Regions from separate parts of the Collinsella sp. AF11-11 genome, predicted to be linked through region 1. Evidence: riboswitches for the same ligand, from Rfam matches in the RefSeq annotation. Region 1 holds a riboswitch; the other holds the start of a gene.

What was found. Region 1 has a riboswitch for thiamine pyrophosphate ahead of thiC (phosphomethylpyrimidine synthase ThiC). Riboswitches for the same ligand answer to the same signal wherever they lie in the genome.
Region 2: another riboswitch for thiamine pyrophosphate. It lies ahead of thiM (hydroxyethylthiazole kinase); the one in region 1 lies ahead of thiC (phosphomethylpyrimidine synthase ThiC).

The regions. Positions count from the first base shown of each region.
Region 1 is NZ_QSAS01000011.1:43,239-48,906, forward strand. Features, by position in the region: gene DWV58_RS07515 (SGNH/GDSL hydrolase family protein) at 1-414, shown strand, start outside; gene DWV58_RS07520 (pentapeptide repeat-containing protein) at 500-1,111, shown strand; gene thiD (bifunctional hydroxymethylpyrimidine kinase/phosphomethylpyrimidine kinase) at 1,167-1,997, opposite strand; gene thiC (phosphomethylpyrimidine synthase ThiC) at 2,178-3,512, opposite strand; TPP riboswitch at 3,504-3,620, opposite strand; gene DWV58_RS07535 (hypothetical protein) at 3,683-4,204, shown strand; gene DWV58_RS07540 (YaaA family protein) at 4,244-5,053, opposite strand; gene DWV58_RS07545 (aminopeptidase) at 5,157-5,668, opposite strand, start outside.
Region 2 is NZ_QSAS01000002.1:187,101-192,768, reverse strand. Features, by position in the region: gene DWV58_RS02315 (5-methyltetrahydropteroyltriglutamate--homocysteine S-methyltransferase) at 1-978, opposite strand, end outside; gene DWV58_RS02310 (LysR family transcriptional regulator) at 1,134-2,030, opposite strand; gene DWV58_RS02305 (HAD-IIB family hydrolase) at 2,041-2,949, opposite strand; TPP riboswitch at 3,112-3,222, shown strand; gene thiM (hydroxyethylthiazole kinase) at 3,274-4,113, shown strand; gene DWV58_RS02295 (thiamine-binding protein) at 4,117-4,458, shown strand; gene DWV58_RS02290 (thiamine phosphate synthase) at 4,455-5,150, shown strand; gene DWV58_RS02285 (patatin family protein) at 5,252-5,668, opposite strand, start outside.

The sequences.
Region 1 (5,668 bases):
CATAAGCCGCTGGACGCCATTGTGATCATGCTGGGCACCAACGACTGCAAGACGGTCTTTAACGTGACGGCTTCCGATATAGCCCGTGGCGCCATGGCGCTGATTCGCGCCGTCCGCGCGTTTTCGTGGACCGACGCTGCGCCTTGTCCGCGCATTCTGCTGATGGCTCCCATCAAGATCAAGCCGCAAATCGCCGATGTGTATATGACCGATTTTGACGAGCATTCCGTCGAGGCCTCGGAGCATTTTGCCGAGTACTACGCGCACGTAGCCGAGCAGCTTGGCTGCGACTTTTTGAATGCCGCCGACTTTGCCGAGCCGGGCGATATCGACTATCTGCATATGATGCCCGAAAGCCACGAGAGCTTGGGACATGCCGTGGCAGCCAAGCTCCAAGAGATGCTCGGTGAGTAGCGCAGCCCCAAACCACCACAAAGGGGACAGGCACTTTTGTGGTGGTTTTGCCCGGGTAAACGAGCGACTTGGCTGCCACATGGGCATGGATGAGCTCATTGACCTGTTTGCCGAGGGGGATGAGCTTGTCTCAAATACCGCTTTTGAGGAGCTGGAGCTCGCCTATGACGTGGCGAACGGTGCGACCTTTGACGGCATCGTGTTCCGCTCCTGCGTATTCGATGGCGTCGACTGGAGTGGTTCGACGTTTCGTGACGTCGTATTTCGCGGTTGTCGCTTTATCCGCTGCAATATGGAAGGCTGCTGGCTCAACCGATGCGACTTTGTTGATTGCTCGGCGCCGGGGCTCAACTTGGTCAAGGCGCGCCTGTCGAACGTTTCGTTTGCATCATGCGACCTGAGCTACGCGAACCTTTCGGAGGGACGCATTGGCCCCATCACGGCGTGCGATGTGCGCCTGACCGAGGCGGCGCTCCAGGGGGCCAAGTTGGGGCAGCTGCGCCTGGATAGCTGCGACCTGACGCGAGTTGATGTGTTCAAGACACCGCTATGTGGTGTTGATGTATCGCGCTGCACGTTTGAGGCCCCCGTTGTTTCGGGTGACTACCGTGAGTTGCGTGGCCTGACAGTCAATGCCGAACAAGCGCTCGCACTTTCGGGCTTGCTCGGCATCCAACTCGCAGACGATTGGCCGTAACAAGAAAAACCACCACAAAGGTGCCTGTCCCCTTTGTGGTGGTTTTGCTGCAGGGCTAGTAATTCCACATGTGGTTGACGGGGCCGGAACCTTTGCCCATGTCAAAGTCGGCGGCGAGGGCGCCCGTTAGGTAGGCCTTGCCGGCGTTGACGGCGTCGGCAAGATCCATGCCCTGGGCCAGCGCGCAGGCGATAGCGGACGAGAGCGTGCAGCCGGTGCCATGCGTGTTGCCGGTCTCGATGCGCTTGTGACGGAACCATGTGGTGAGCGGATCGCCCAGGTGGTTGCCCTCGTCATCGAGCGGCGCGGGCTCCGCCAGCACGTCGTTGGCCTCGTTGACAAGATGTCCGCCTTTAACCAAAGACGCGCATCCAAAGCGGCGGGTGAGGAGCATGGCGGCATTTTGCTGCGTGCGCTCGGAATCGACCTCGTAGTCGAGCAGTGCCATGGCCTCGGGGATATTGGGTGTGATGACGGTCGCCAACGGGAACAGGCGACGCGTGAGCGCCTCGGCCGCGTCCTCGGCAATGAGTCGAGCGCCCGAGGTGGCTACCATGACGGGGTCCACGACCACGTTCGTTGCGTTCCAGGCGCTCAAGCGGTCGGCGATGACTTCGATAATCTCGACAGAAGAAACCATGCCGATCTTGACGGCGCTCGGGCGGATGTCGTCAAAGACGGCGTCGATCTGCGCGGCGACGATATCTGGCGAGATATTCTGCACGGCGGTGATGCCCAGGGTGTTTTGCGCCGTGATGGCGGTTATGGCCGTCTCGGCATACAGACGGTGCGCCGTAATGGTCTTGATGTCGGCCTGAATGCCGGCGCCACCGCTGGAATCGGATCCTGCGATGGACAGGACGGCAGGTACCTTGCTGCGATCCATGTTCGCTCCCTTGTTCGGTCGGAATCAAATGGGTCTTTAAGCTAGCATTATAAAGATGCCCGGGCCGACTCTATGTCGAACCCGGGCGGGCGGTGCAATCTTTACGCAAATGCAAGAAAATGTTCACACGTCAACAACGGTCGACGTCGCGGTGCTTCCAAAAGCAATCGTGGCGACGAGTTAGTCCTCCATGCCGAGGTCGATCGTCGTGCCTTCGAACACCTTGTTGACAGTGCGAACGGCGCACATCTTGCCGCACATGGTGCAGGTGCCCTCGGTGGCGGCGGGGGATTCCTCGTAGCGCTTCTTGCCGGTGACCGGGTCGAGGGCGCACTTCCACATGGCGTCCCAGTCGAGCTTGCGGCGTGCCTGACCCATCCTGTCGTCCATGTCACGGGCGTGCGGTACCTTCTTGGCGATGTCGGCGGCGTGTGCGGCAATCTTGGTGGCCATGAGGCCATCGAGCACATCCTGAGCGTTGGGCAGGCACAGGTGCTCGGCCGGCGTCACGTAGCACAAAAAGTCGGCACCCGAGCTCGCGGAGATGGCGCCACCGATGGCGGCGGTGATGTGGTCGTAGCCCACGCCGATATCGGTCACCAGCGGCCCCAGCACATAGAACGGGGCGTTGTGGCACAGGCGCTTCTGCAGCTTCATGTTGGCGGCGATCTCGTCGAGCGCCATGTGACCCGGACCCTCGACCATGACCTGGACGCCGGCGGCCCAGGCGCGCTTGCACAGCTTGCCCAGCTCGATCATCTCGGCGGTCTCGGTTGCGTCGTTGGAGTCGTAGAGACAGCCCGGGCGGCAGGAGTCGCCGAGCGAAATCGTCACGTCGTACTCGTGGCAGATCTCGAGCACCTCGTCGTAGAACTCGTAGAAGGGGTTCTCGTTACCGGTGACCTCCATCCAACCAAACAGCAGCGAGCCGCCGCGGCTGACGATGTTCATGAGGCGGCCAGTCTCCTTAAAGGTCTTGATGACCGACTTGTTGATGCCGCAGTGGATGGTCATAAAGTCCACGCCGTCCTCGGCATGCGCGCGCACGACCTCGAGTAGATCGTCCTTGGTCAGCTTGACCAGCGGCTTTTCCATGTAGCCGATGGCATCGTACATGGGGACGGTGCCCACCATGAGCGGTGTCTCGTCGATGAGCTGCTGGCGGAACTGGCGCGTCTTGCCCGAGTTGGAGAGGTCCATAATGGCGTCGGCGCCAAAGTCCTCGGCGATCTTGACCTTCTTCCACTCCTCGGCGGCATCGGCCTTATCGCCCGAGATGCCCAGGTTGACGTTGACCTTGGTGGACAGGCCCTCACCGACGCCAAAGGCGCGCATGCCTTTTTTGATATGCACGATGTTGGCGGGGATGGCGATGCGGCCGTCGGCCACGCGCTCGCGGATGTACTCGGGGTCGCGATGCTCGCGCTCGGCAACCTCCTTCATCTGCGGCGTGATCTGCCCGGCGCGGGCGAAGTCGATTTGCGTGACGAGCTTGGGCTCGGTCTGTGTGCTCATTGGCACGGCTCCCTTCGTTGGCATTACCCATATCAGGTTTGCGGGTCAGGGCGGACGCGCCCAATCTCAGCCTGCCGTCTTGTCCTGCAAGCCCCCCGTTATGTCATGGGCTCAAGTATAGCCTGAATGGGTACGATTGGGCCAACGAGCGTGCCTGCGGGGAGGCGAACATGGAAGACAAGCATCTATATCGAGAGACGCAATGGGATGTATCGGCCGAGGAAAGCCGTGCGCACCATGGCCTTGTCGCGATTGGTTTTGCGGTGCTTGCCGTGCTGGTGATTGCCTTTTGTATTTGGACGTTTGGCGGTCGCGGCGGCGCTGGCTGGGAGTTCGAGGTTGATGATAGCCTACCGATTATGACGGTGAGGAGTACTGGCGGTAATGCCAATACGCTCGCCGTTCCGGGCGATTATTGGTACCCGCGCGATGAGTTTGTGCAGCTGCAGCTGAGTGGTGGGTCCATTCCAGGTGAAGAAATCGAACGCGTGACGTTTGATGCGGCGCTCAAAACGCTGACGGTGAAGCTCAAAAATCAAGGAGACGTGCCCACGACGATGGATATCGCGCTGACGGAATGGCGCCTGGAGCCCCCGTCGGGCGTCAAAGTGTCCGAGGTGGAGCACGTCAAGATTACCTATCAGGACGGCTCGACAAATGAAATTGCCAAAGCTGACGGCTTGGCGGAATAGACGCCGTGCCTAGGTAGCACATTCAAAGTAGCGGTGGTCCTACAAGGCCTGTTCGTTCAGGAAGACCAAAGTGTTTTTATTTGAAAGCTCGGGAAAGTGACGATAACCAACGTCGAACGCGGTGAGCCCGCTTACATCCTCGAGCTTGTTTTCTGCCATCCACCGCACCATGGAGCCGCGCGCCTTTTTGCTGGCGGTCGACCGTTGGATGGGCTTCCCGTTGCGGATACCCTCGCCAAAGAGGCATGTGACGGCCGTGGCGTCGCCCGCGAGGTGGGGCAGAACGGCTTTGGCATACTCTACGCTGGCGAGGTTGACGATCGTGGTGTTTGAGTCCGCCGGGGCGATAGCCCGCGCGAGCTTGTCGCTCCAAAACGCGTAGAGGTCTCGGGCATCGTCAACGGCGAGCTTCGCGCCCATCTCCAGCCGATACGGTTCGACGGCATGAAAGGGACGAACGCACCCGTAGAGGCCGGAGAGGATCCATAGATGGTCTTGTAGCCATGCGAGCTGCGCGGAATCCATCACCTCGGGCGCCATGCTCTGGTATTGAATGCCGTGGTAGGACATGACGGCAGGGGAGAGGTGACGGGCGAGTTCGGGATTGTCGAGATCGCCGTTTTTCAGGATGGGCCCGAACTCATGCAGGGTGTTGAGGCAAGGCCCCAGCAGTTTGTCACTCACGTTCCATAGCGCTTGCAGGCCGCCGCTGCCTTCATTTCGTTCGATATCTAGCAGTGCGCAGTGGAGGCGAGCCGTCTCGTGCGCAAAGGGTGGAATGCCCAGGACTTCAAAAGCATCTTGGGCCGCGCGCATCTGCTTGGCGGGCGAAATGACGACCTGCAGCATGGACTCTCCTCTGCCAAAAAGGAAGTTGCGGTGGAATACGGTCTGTTTTGGCCGTTTATGGGCCAGTTTAGTCTGTATTTCACCGCAACTGATGAAGGGTTGGTTACGCGCGCTCGATGAAGGCCTTGTAGCCGCGATAGGCCTCGTAGATATCGGCCTTGTTAGCGACCTCCCACAGGGCGTGCATGGACAGGACGGCAACGCCAGAGTCGATGACGTTCATGCCGTACTTAGCCATGATGTATGCGATGGTGCCGCCGCCGCCCGCGTTGACGCGACCGAGCTCGCAGGTCTGGAAGTCCACGCCGGCCTCGTCCATGATGTCGCGGATGAGGGCCACATACTCGGCGTCGGCGTCGTTAGAGCCGCCCTTGCCGCGGCTGCCCGTGTACTTGTTAAAGCACAGGCCGCGACCCATAAAGGCTGCGTTCTTGGTTTCGAACTTGCCGGCGTAGCCCGGGTCGAAGCCGGCGGACACGTCGGAGGAGAGCATGCGGCTGCGGGCGAGCGCGCGGCGCAGGGCCAGCGGGCTATCCTCGCCGGCGAGCGTCATGATCTCGGCGACGGTGTTCTCGAAGAAGCGGCTCGTCATGCCGGTGGCACCCACGGAACCGA
Region 2 (5,668 bases), on a different contig from region 1:
GCGCTCGACGATAGCATCCTCGTTCTCGAGCTCTGCCGCCTTGGTGGTCACCAAGCCCAGCACGACCTTCTTGCCGGGAGCAACGTACTTGAGCGGCTCAAAACCACCGGCGCGGGGCGTGTCGAACTCCAGATAGAACGCGTCAACGTCCTCATGCGCAAACAGGTACGGCGCGATGGGGTCGTAGCCGCCCTCAAAAGCGTAGGTGGAGTGGTAGTTGCCGCGGCATACATGCGTGTTGATAACCAGATCGTCGGGCTTGCCCTCGATGGCGACATTGTTGAGCGCCACGCCCAGCTCGCTTACCTTTTGCAGGTCGACCGGGCTCATGCCGGTTTTGGCAACAAAATCGGTATCGCAGTAGATGCCCCAGGTGCAGTCATCAAACTGGATGTTGCGGCAGCCCGCGGCATACAGGTCAGCAATCACGGTGCGGTATGCTGCGGCAATGGCATCGACGAGCTCTTCGTCGGTCTTGTAGACGGCGTGCAGACTCTCCTGCTGGCCATCGCAGCGGTCGAGTGTGACTTCGGAGAACGTCTGGATCGGCGCCGGAATGGTCTGGCGCGCGACCTGGCCCTCTCCCTCGAGCGACTTGATAAATTTGAAGTGCTCGACGAACGGATGATTCTCGCCGCTAATGGGACCGGTTACCACGGCGGTGTCGGCGGTAGTCTCCTCATCGTGGAACATGTAGCCCGTGCGCGAGGCGCGGCGCTCAATGCCGTTGAGGCCCCACATAAAATCGAGGTGCCAGTAGCTGCGGCGGAACTCGCCATCGGTAATCACCTGCAGGCCGGCAGCCTTCTGCTTGGCCACTAAGTCGCGGATGGCCTCGTCCTCGACGGCCTTAAGGCCGGAAGCGTCGAGTTTACCCGCGACATAGGCGGCACGGGCGTCCTTTACAGCCTGCGGACGAAGAAAACTGCCGACGATATCGGCACGAAACGGCGCGTTCGGTTGAATCGAAGTGCTCATAGATATCTCCCTTTGCATTGGTTGCTTTACTGGGACAGAGTATGAGCGCTCATATGGACATCGTAAAATATATGTTTATAACAGTTTGATATAGATGCTTCCTATATCAGTTTGGACTGCCATAAAGAGATTTGACCCGTGCAGAACGCAGCAATCTAGATGTGCTGACGAATCGCTTCGATATAGGCCTGCCCGTAGCGCGTAAGTGTCGTGTTCTTGCGCGTGATGATGCCGATCTCCATGTACTCGTCTACATCGAGCGGAATGGAGATAATGCCGGGGCCGTTAAGTTCATGGCTGATCACGCCCGAACAAACCGTGTAACCGTTAAGGCCCATGGCCAGATTGAACAACGTCGCACGGTCGCGCACGCGGATATTCTTGCGACGCTCAAAGGTCGAGGTCAGTTCCTCGGAATAATAAAACGAGTTATAGCTGCCCTGCTCATAGGACAGGAACGGGTAGTCTTCCAGATCCTCGAGCGTCACGCTGGAGCGGTCCGCCAACGGATGGTCGGCGCAGACGAAGACATGCGGCGTGGCACAGAAGAGCCCTTCGAACACGAGCTCGTTGGCCGCCAGCATGCGCTCGATGACCTCGCGGTTGTGCTCGGACAGATATAGGATGCCCAGCTCGCTTTTCATGTGCGCGACATCCTCGATAATCTCGTGGGTCTGCTCCTCGCGTAGGGTAAAGTCGTAGCGCGCGGCATCGAACTCGCGGATTACATCGACAAACGCATTAACGGCAAAGGAATAATGCTGGCAGCTCACACTAAAGTGCGGCACCTGCTCGGACGTGCCTTTGTACTTGCCCTCGAGCAGGTCGGCCTGGTCGAGTACCTGGCGCGCATAGCCCAAGAAGGTCTCGCCCTCCTCGGACACAATGACGCCCTTGTTGGTGCGCTCAAAGATGTGCACACCCATCTCGTTTTCGAGATCGCGGATCGACGCGGTAATCGAAGGCTGCGACACAAAGAGCCGGCGCGAGGCCTCGGTGATGCTGCCGCATTCGGCAACTTTAACGACATATCTGAGCTGCTGGAGCTTCATGATGGCCTCCCTAGACGTCCGCGATACCCGAACCCGCCGCATCTGCCTGACGCATAAACGACGGCATCTCCCCCGTCGCGGCGCAGGCGGCAATCTGATGCAGCGCTGCGGCAACCGCATCGTCTGCCGCAGCGCCGATATGCCAGCGTGCGGCAACCGTGACGGCCTCGTTGGCATTGGCGACCGCAACGGAGTTGGGAACGGCATCGATCATGGGCAGGTCGTTATCGGAATCGCCAAATACGGCCACCTCGTCGGGCGTTAGGCCCAAAGCGCGCGCCAGCTCCAGCGCAGCGCAGCCCTTGTCCCAACCAGCCGGAAGGATGTCGAACAGGCGCACACGGTTGTTGGGAAACACAAGCGAGAGCTCCGGCACCTCGGCGGCAACGCGCTCGCGTAGCTCCGCGAGCTCCTCACGCGAACGGGCGCTCCAGATATTCGCCTTGAACACCGGCGCATCATCGACGACAGGGCGGCACGGGGCCTCTTCGCCCTTGAGCCACGCATTGCCGCCCGATTCCATAGCGCGACGCACACGCTCGGCATCACGTGTCACGCAATAGGCATCGTTATCCCAAAAGTCATCACCTAAGCTGTAGACCTTCAGATAGGTATCGTCGGTTTCTTCTTCCAGATAGGCGGCTAAACGCATTAGTGCGTCGCTATCGGTCGCACGCGAGGCGACCGCCTCGCCGTCGACAAACATGACCTGGCCGTTACAGAATGCGCCGGTCGAATAGCACTCGGAACGATTTTTAAACATCCAGCCCATCGCAGACGGCTGACGACCCGAAACCGGACCAAAGTGCAGACCCGCCGCCTGCATGGCATGAATGCCCTCGATGGCATAGTCGCTGGCGCCGTCATGCCCGGCCGGAATCAGCGTATCGTCCATATCGGTCAGCACAAGTTTGATCATAAGGCCCCCTCGGTCATTCTTTATCCCGTCTATTGTACCGACCTGCCAAAAAGGGACAGGTTTATTTTGGCAGGTTTTATCTGGGGAAACGCAAAGCCCCAGTTGTTACCTGCCAAAATAAACCTGTCCCTTTTTGGCAGGTGCGCTAGTATAGGGTCAACAGATTCGATGCGGGAGTGCCGGCGGTGCAAACCACAAGGCTGAGAGGGCATGGGGCCCAATCCTTTGAACCTGTCAGTTAATGCTGGCGTAGGGAGCATGCCGCCTTTTTAGGGGCGCTGTCTATGCACAGCGCCCCTTTTCTATGCCAAGGAGGCATGTGCAGTGATCGATTCGAAACAGCTTAAGCAAAATGTGGTCAAGGCCGTGGGGGAGATTCGCGCCACCAATCCGATGGCAGGCTCCATCACCAACACGGTGACGATTGACTTTGTCGCCAACGCACAGCTCGCCGTGGGCGGATCGGCCGCCATGGTCTATCTGCCCGACGAGGGCGAGGCACTCGTTGCCGGCGGCGGCGCCATCTATCTCAATATGGGTACGCTCTTCCCCATCTACGAGCAGACGATTCCCCGCACGGCCAAGGCGGCACACGACGCCGGCAAGCCCTGGGTGCTCGATCCGGTGGGCCTGGGCATCGGCAGCCTGCGCACCCAGCTGGTAGGCGAACTCAAGCAGTACAAGCCCGCCATCGTGCGCGGCAACGCCTCCGAGATCATCGCACTCGCCGGCCTGTGGGGCCTTGAGGGCGAGGCGGCCGACCTGAGCCGCGTACGCGGTGTCGATACCACCGACACGGTAGACGCTGCCCGCGATGCCGCCGTGGCGCTCGCCCGCTACACCGGCGGCGCCGTTGTGGTCTCGGGCGAAGTCGACCTGATTACCGACGGCACAACCGTGGCCAAGTCCCACGGCGGCAGCCCGCTCATGTCCAAGATCACCGGTTGCGGCTGCTCGCAGGGCGGCGTGCTGGCCGTGTATGCCTGCGCCGCCGATCCGTTTACGGCAGCCGTCTGCGGTGCCGCCGTCTACAACGTTGCCGGCACGCGTGCCGCCGCTGTCGCCGATGCCCCGGCAAGCTTTAAGGTCACCTTTATCGACGAGCTCTACCGCGCGACCGCCCAGGACATTGCCGATAACCGACTCGAGCTCGAGGAGGCATAAGCCATGTCCGAGCCCGCAACCGATGCCGGCATGAACACACTCGTCGCCGTAGCCATCGCCCCGTGCGGCACCGGCGACGAGCTGTCCGCCGAGGTCGCCGAGGTCGTGCGCGTCATTCGCGAGAGCGGCCTTCCCAACCGCACCACCTCGATGTTCACCGAGATCGAGGGTGACTGGGACGAAGTCATGCAGGTCGTGCGCGACGCAACCTTTGTGTTGGCGAGCAAGGGCATCCGCACCGAAGTCGTGCTCAAGGCCGATATTCGACCCGGATTTACCGACACCATGACTGGCAAGCTCGAGCGCATGGAAGCGCAGATCAAAAAGCAGGAGGAAGCACAGTGAGCATCCGCGACAACCTTGATATCTCGGCCTATCTGGTACTCGGCCCCGAAAACACCCTCGGACGCCCCGTGGGCGATGTGGTGGCCCAGGCGCTCGACGCCGGCTTTACCTGCATTCAGGTGCGTTCCAAGGTGGCAAGCGCCCGCGAGATCATCGCACTGACGGGCGATGCCGCGCAGGCCATCGCTCAGGCCGGCAAAACCGGGCAGGTCGCGCTGCTGATCGACGACCGCCTTGACTGCGTACTTGCCGCACGCGAGCAGGGCATTGCCGTCGATGGCGTGCACGTAGGCCAGAGCGACATTCCCGTCGAGGTCTGCCGCAAGCTGCTGGGCCCCGATGCCATTGTGGGCCTTTCGGCCCGTTGCGAGGAGATGCTCGAGTACGTCAAGACCGCCGACATGAGCCTGGTCGACTACCTGGGCATCGGCCCGCTCCACGAGACCGAGACCAAGCGCGACTGCGGACGCGCGGCCGACGGCTCTATCATCACCAAGAGCTTTGAGGACCTTGCCGCACTCCACGCGGCAAGCCCCGTGCCCATCGTGGTGGGCGGCGGCGTTAAGACGGCCGACTTGCCGCAGCTTAAGGCCACCGGCGTCGACGGCTTCTTTGTGGTAAGCGCCGTCTGCAGCGCCGACGACCCCCATGCCGCAGCCAAGGAGCTTGTCGACACCTGGCAGCAGGCATAGGCATAGGCCGAACAGCTGATTCGCAGCCTCATATCTTCAGCAATGAAAAGCGCATCCCAGTTTGGGCCTCCATTCCGGGATGCGCTTTCCGTATGCGACCCTTACCCCGCCAGATACGCTTCCAACGCCGGCAAAGTCGCCTCTGCATCGTGGCGGCCAATCTGATAGATACGCTCAAGCTCATCGGGCTCGCGGCACAGCGACGGCACCTTTACCGATTCGCTCGGCCGCACCACAAAGACCTCGCCGGCAGCCTCGCGACGTGCCAGGTCATCAAGCGTGGCATTGTAGGCCTCATGCCGATGCTCAAGCGCCGCCACAAACTCCGGGTAGTGACGGAACACGCGCCGCAGCATGGGCATCACGCTGTTGGGCTGCTTCACAAAGCCCGCCGGCTGCGTGAGTACCACAATATTGCGGTCATACCCCTGCGCAAACAGCCAAGCACTGGGAATGGAATCGGCCACGCCGCCATCCAGATATTTATGCCCCTCAATGGCGACAGGACGCGTTGCCAC